Regions from separate parts of the Actinomadura verrucosospora genome, predicted to be linked through region 2. Evidence: predicted binding sites of a transcription regulator. Region 2 holds the regulator's gene; the other holds the start of a gene.
The links. The regulator HspR, encoded in region 2, represses chaperone genes until heat shock. The targets are predictions, from matches to a motif close to ANTTGAGTCNNNNNGACTCAANT.

Region 1: a site for HspR is predicted at 2,044-2,066, ahead of lon (endopeptidase La). Genes of this name have one in related genera too.

Annotation. Positions count from the first base shown of each region.
Region 1 covers NZ_BAABEV010000050.1:7,264-10,672, reverse strand. Annotated here, with positions in the region: gene ABD944_RS35760 (MFS transporter) at 1-114, opposite strand, end outside; gene ABD944_RS35755 (hypothetical protein) at 369-890, opposite strand; gene ABD944_RS35750 (hypothetical protein) at 1,142-1,765, opposite strand; gene lon (endopeptidase La) at 2,102-3,409, shown strand, end outside.
Region 2 covers NZ_BAABEV010000001.1:206,777-210,185, forward strand. Annotated here, with positions in the region: gene dnaJ (molecular chaperone DnaJ) at 1-886, shown strand, start outside; gene ABD944_RS01075 (heat shock protein transcriptional repressor HspR) at 892-1,338, shown strand; gene clpB (ATP-dependent chaperone ClpB) at 1,398-3,409, shown strand, end outside.

The DNA of each region.
Region 1 (3,409 bases), on a different contig from region 2:
GCTCACCGCCTGCGGGAAGTAGATGTTCCCCACGGCGACGCCGCAGGTCAGAGAGAGAAGGAAGAGCGTGCGGCGGTCGATCGAGGCGTCCGCCGCGGGCAGGGGAGAAGACAAGGATGCTCCACGTCGAGTCGACACCGGCGCGGAATCCGCGCAGGCCGGGAGAGCGGGGGATCGACCCCCCGCCGGAATCGCCTCGGCGTCGTGGAGCGGTGCCGGCCTAAGCCGCCGCGCGCCTCGTCGCCGAGACGCCGGTAGTGGCCTTGCCGGAAGCGGTGTACACGCGCGACCTCCCGTAGCGCATCCAAGATCTTCGCGCCGACCCTGGCATGCGCCCGACCCCGCCCGCAACGGGTTTTCCGTGAGCCTCAGCGCGCGTGGGGCTCGTCCATGTTCCAGGCGGCGGGCAGGTCGCCCCCGCATACGGCGCAGACGTAGTGGTCGTCCTTCACGATGTTGCGCTGGCGGCACCGCCGGCACCGTCGGAACACGATCGGGTGGGTGAACTCGGGGGGACGTTCGAGGCCGGCCCGGTCGAGGGCCGCCGCGACGGCCGTCCAGGAGGACGGGTCGGGGCAGTAGCCGGTCGACTGGTTGCTGATCTCGCTGACCGTCCAGGCGCCCCCGCTCGCGGCGAACGTGATCTCACCCGCGCCCAGCACGGGTTCGCGGCCCGCGCAGGCGACGTGTTCGCTGCGCTGCGGGGCCAGGCGCAGCGTCCCGCCCAGGTCGACCACGTAGGTGAACGGTTCCCCCGCGTCCTGCGCGGTCTGCCCCGCCAGCCAGACGGCGAGGTCGCCCGGCGACCCGATCGCCTGGCCGCGCCGCCCGGGCCGTGCCTGCTCGAGGATGTCGGCAGGGCCGACATAACGGTATTCGCGCACCCTCACCGGGCCCAGGGCAGCGCCGAAGGCGGACACGGCCGGCGCGACCGTGCGCCATGCGCATCGGCGCGGGCTGGTGAAGGGGTCACCGGCAACCACACGGCGGCCGGCGGCAGCCCGCGGACCCGCCTTCGCCATCCGCCGCGCTCAGCGCCCGCAGTTCGCTCCATGCGCCGAGCCTGCCACGTCCGGGCACGGTCGCGTCAGACCGCCCCGGTCCAGAACGGACGGCCGTCCCGGACCGGGGCGACGAGGGGTCAGGACCACTGCAGGGACGAGGACCGGTCGTTCATCAGATCGCCGATGTAGGACCGGGTCGGCTCGAACACGGTGCGGATGCCGCCGAAGTCCGGGTTCTCGAAGTGGGACACGAAGCAGTTGCCGAAGGTCATGAACGACGAGATCGTGTCGTCGAAGCCGACCGCCGCCAGGTTCGAGTAGACGAAGTCCACGTCACCAGTGGTGGCCGTGCACGGGTGGGTTCCCGTGAACACCCTGCTGGAGCCGCCGAAGTCGGCGTGTTGGTACTCGATGGAGACCACGATGGCGTCCTGGACGGCGACCCGCGCGTGCTTCTTGCCGTCGGCCGTCGAGTCGAGGTGGTGGTTGAACGTCTGGTCGGACACCGCGGCGGCCGGGTCGAGGGGAGCGTCGGCGACCCGGCCGCCGGTGGCGTCCGCGATGGCCTGGCGGAAGGTGCGGTGGCAGCTCGTCCGCCCCCGCTCGCCCAGGTGGACCACGCAGTGCCGTCCGGGCGCCTGAGCCCGCGCGCCGGTCGCCGCCGCGGCCGCCGGCCGCGCTCCGAGGGCTAACGCCGCACTGGAGTGGGCGCCGAGCACCAGCCCGGCTGCCGCCGCGATCGCGGTGATTCTGGTCGTCATGTTCATCGGATGTTCCCGCCGTTCCGCCGTTCTGGCCCTCGGGGGACGCGACCCGCGGCCGGGAGACCGTCGGTCGCTGTCTGTTGCTCGAACTTTACTGAGAGTGTTCGCGCGATGGCCTGTGGCTGGAAGGTGCCGCTTCCGTATCGCGTGATGGCGTCGGTGCTGCCGCTGCGGCTTCTCGCACCCCAGAGGCGCCGGCCGAGTCCCAGGGCGGCGGCTCGGGATGTGATCGCTGAGAGCGAACGTTGCTGCGGAAACAAAATGCTGCTCCGTTTTCTTGAGTGTGAGTGACTCAATCTTGCGGTTGGGTGTCCTACTGAGTTGGAGCTGAGCATGAGCGAGACCCTGACGCTGCCGGTGCTGCCCCTGGAGGACGGGGTCGTTCTGCCCGGCATGGTGGTGCCCCTGGACCTGTCGGAGAGCGGCGAGGTCCGGGCCGCCGTCGAGGCCGCGCGGGCGGTGGCGCAGACCAAGGGGCCGGGCATCCGGTCGGCGGCCAAGCCGCGCGTGCTGCTGGTGCCCCGGCTGAACGGGCAGTACGCCGGCATCGGCACGCTCGGCGTGATCGAGCAGGAGGGGCGGCTGCCCGGCGGTGAGCCGGGCGCGGTCGTCCGCGGCGTGCAGCGGGTGCGGATCGGCACCGGGACGACCGGGCCGGGCGCGGCGCTGTGGGTCGAGGGGACGGCGGTGGAGGCGCCGCCGGCGACCGGGCGGGCGCAGGAGCTGGCGAAGGAGTACAAGGGGCTGGTCAGCGCGATCCTGCAGAAGCGGGGCGCCTGGCAGGTCGTGGACGTCGTGCAGCAGATCGACGACCCCTCCACGCTGGCCGACAACGCCGGGTACGCGCCGTACCTCACCGACGAGCAGAAGATCGAGGTCCTGGAGACCGTCGACCTCGTGGAGCGGCTCACCCTGGTGATCGGGTGGGCGCGCGACCACCTCGCCGAGCTGGACGTGGCGGAGACCATCCGCAAGGACGTCCAGGAGGGCATGGAGAAGACGCAGCGGGAGTTCCTGCTGCGCCAGCAGCAGGAGGCCATCCGCAAGGAGCTGGCCGAGCTGAACGGCGACCCGGCCGACGAGGAGGACGACTACCGGGCCCGGATCGAGGCCGCGAACCTTCCCGAGAAGGTGCGCGAGGCGGCGCTGAAGGAGGTCGACAAGCTGGAGCGGTCGTCCGACGCCTCGCCCGAGGGCGGCTGGATCCGCACCTGGCTGGACACCGTCCTCGACATCCCGTGGAACGAGCGGACCGAGGACGCCTACGACATCGCGGGCGCCCGGGAGATCCTGGACGCCGACCACGCCGGTCTCGACGACGTCAAGGAGCGCATCGTCGAGTACCTGGCCGTGCGCAAGCGGCGCGAGGAGCGCGGCCTGGGCGTCGTGGGCGGACGCAGGAGCGGCGCGGTGCTGGCGCTGACCGGCCCTCCCGGAGTCGGCAAGACGTCGCTGGGCGAGTCGGTCGCGCGGGCCATGGGACGCGAGTTCGTCCGGGTCGCCCTGGGCGGCGTCCGGGACGAGGCCGAGATCCGGGGGCACCGCCGCACGTACGTGGGCGCCCTTCCGGGGCGCATCGTCCGGGCCATCCGCGAGGCGGGGACGATGAACCCCGTCGTCCTGCTGGACGAGGTCGACAAG
Region 2 (3,409 bases):
CCTGTTCGGCCAGACCGGCGGGACGCAGCCGGGCGGCGCCGGAGAGCGCATCGGCGACCTGTTCGGCGGCCTGTTCGGCGGCCGCGGCGGCGGTGGCACCCGCACGGCGGGGACGCGGCGCGCGCGGCGCGGCGCGGACGTCGAGACCGAGGTGACCCTGTCGTTCGGCCGCGCGATGAACGGCGTCACCGTTCCGATCAAGCTGACCAGCGAGGCGGCCTGCGACGGCTGCCGCGGGACGGGCGCCAAGGCCGGCACCGTGCCGCGGGTGTGCCCGAGCTGCGAGGGCACCGGGCACGAGACCCGCAACCTCGGCAACTTCGGCTTCCAGGAGCCGTGCAAGGAGTGCCGCGGACGGGGCCTCGTCGTGGACGACCCGTGCCCGATCTGCCACGGCAGCGGCCGCGCGACCGGCACGCGGACCATCCAGGCCCGCATCCCGGCGGGCGTCGCGGACGGGCAGAAGATCCGGCTGAAGGGCAAGGGCGCGCCCGGCGAGAACGGCGGCCCGGCCGGCGACCTGTACGTGAACATCAAGGTGCTGCCGCACCAGGTGTTCGGGCGCAGCGGCGACAACCTGACGCTGACCGTCCCGGTGACGTTCCCCGAGGCGGCGCTCGGCGGCGAGATCCGGGTGCCGACCTTCCAGGGGCAGCCCGTCACGCTGAAGCTGCCCGAGGGCACCCCGAACGGCCGCAAGTTCCGCGTGAAGGGCCGGGGTGCGCCGCGGCGCGACGGCACGAAGGGCGACCTGCTGGTCACGGTCGACGTGCACGTCCCGCAGAAGCTCGACGAGCAGGCGCGCGAGGCGCTCGACCGGCTCCGGACGGCGGGCGCCGGCGAGGACCTGCGCGCGGACCTCCTCCAGCAGGCCAGACAGGAGTGATCTTCATGGATCCCTTCGGCGACGACACTCCGGTCTACGTGATCTCCGTGGCGGCGCAGCTGTCCGGACTGCACCCGCAGACGCTGCGCACCTACGACCGGATGGGCCTGGTGTCCCCCGGCCGGACGGCGGGCCGGGGACGCCGCTACTCGATGCGGGACATCGTGATGCTCCGGGAGATCCAGCGGCTCTCCCAGGAGGAGGGCGTCAACCTGTCCGGCATCAAGCACATCCTGGAGCTGCAGCGCGACAACGTGCGGCTCCGCGAGGAGCTCGGCAAGGCGCACGCGGCGCTGGAGGACCTCGCGAACGAACTCGAATCGACCCGGGCGGTCGCGGCGCGGCTCGCGCAGCAGCGGCGGCACGGGGAGCCGGGCGGCACTCCCGGCGCCGACCTCGTGCCCATCAGGCGCACGAGCGTCGTGGTGTGGCACGAGCGCGACTCGGACTGAACAAAGGCAGTGTCGGGGGTCTGGGGGTTGCCCCGGAAGGAAGAGCACGGGGTGGGGCGATGGACTACAAGCTGACGCAGAAGAGCCAGGAGGCGCTGTCGATCGCGGTCCGCAGGGCGGCGGCCGAGGGGCACCCCGAGGTGGACCCGCAGCACCTGCTGGTGGCCCTGATCGGGCTGCCGGACGGGACGGCGGTGCCGCTGCTGGAGGCGGTCGGCGCCGACTGGCAGGTGATCCGGCGGCGGGCGGAGGAGCAGCTCGCGGCGATGCCGAAGGCGCAGGGGTCGACGGTGGCGACGCCGCGGCTGTCCGGCCAGCTCCAGCGGTCGGTCAACACGGCGGCCAACCGGGCGCAGCAGCTGGAGGACGAGTACGTCTCGACCGAGCACCTGCTGGTCGGGCTGGCGGCGGACGGCGGTCCGGCGGCGGGCCTGCTGAAGGAGTTCGGCGCGACGCCCGAGGCGCTGCTGGAGGCGTTCGAGAAGGTGCGCGGCCACGCCCGCGTCACCAGCGAGAACCCCGAGGGCACCTACCAGTCGCTGGAGAAGTACGGCGTCGACCTGACGGCGGCGGCCCGCGACGGCCGGCTCGACCCGGTCATCGGCCGCGACCCGGAGATCCGCCGGGTGATCCAGGTGCTGTCGCGCCGGACGAAGAACAACCCGGTGCTGATCGGCGAGCCCGGCGTCGGCAAGACGGCCGTGGTGGAGGGCCTGGCCCAGCGGATCATCGCGGGCGACGTCCCCGAGTCGCTGCGCGGCAAGCGGCTGGTCTCGCTGGACCTCGGCGCGATGGTCGCGGGCGCGAAGTACCGCGGCGAGTTCGAGGAGCGGCTGAAGGCCGTCCTCAACGAGATCAGGAAGAGCGAGGGGCAGGTCGTCACGTTCATCGACGAGCTGCACACCGTCGTCGGGGCGGGCGCGGCCGAGGGCGCGATGGACGCCGGCAACATGCTGAAGCCGATGCTGGCCCGCGGCGAGCTGCGGATGATCGGCGCGACGACGCTGGACGAGTACCGGGAGCGGATCGAGAAGGACGCCGCCCTGGAGCGCCGGTTCCAGCAGGTGTTCGTCGGGGAGCCGACCGTCGAGGACACGATCGCGATCCTGCGCGGGCTGAAGGGCCGGTACGAGGCGCACCACAAGGTGCAGATCAACGACTCGGCGATGGTGGCGGCGGCGACGCTGTCCGACCGCTACATCACCTCCCGGTTCCTGCCGGACAAGGCGATCGACCTGGTGGACGAGGCCGCGTCCCGGCTGCGCATGGAGATCGACTCCCGGCCGGTCGAGGTCGACGAGCTGCAGCGCGCCGTCGACCGGCTGAAGATGGAGCAGATGAACCTGGAGAAGGAGACCGACGAGGCGTCCCGGCAGCGCCTCGAACGGCTCCGCGCCGACCTCGCCGACCGGCAGGAGCAGCTGAGCGGCCTGAACGCCCGCTGGGAGCGGGAGAAGGCGGAGCTGAACCGGGTCGGCGAGATCAAGGAGCGGATCGACCAGCTGCGCGGCGAGGCCGCGCGGGCCGAGCGCGACGGCGACCTGGAGACGTCCTCGCGGCTCGTCTACGGCGAGATCCCGGCGCTGGAGAAGCAGCTGGAGGAGGCGTCGGAGGCGACCGAGACCCGCGACACGATGGTCAAGGAGGAGGTCGGCCCGGACGACGTCGCCGACGTGGTCGCGTCCTGGACGGGCATCCCGGCGGGGCGGCTGCTCGAAGGCGAGACCGCGAAGCTGCTGCGCATGGAGGACGAGCTCGGCAGGCGGCTGATCGGCCAGGAGACCGCGGTCCGCACGGTGTCGGACGCGGTGCGCCGCGCCCGCGCGGGCATCTCCGACCCCGACCGGCCGACCGGCTCGTTCCTGTTCCTCGGCCCGACGGGCGTCGGCAAGACGGAGCTGGCGAAGGCCCTCGCGGAGTTCCTGTTCGACGACGAGCGGGCGATGACCCGCATCGACATGAGCGAGTACTCCGAGAAGCACAGCGTCGCCCGCCTGGTCGGCGCGCCGCCCGGATACATCGGCTACGAGGAGGGCGGCCAGCTCACCGAGGCCGTCCGGCGCCGCCCGTA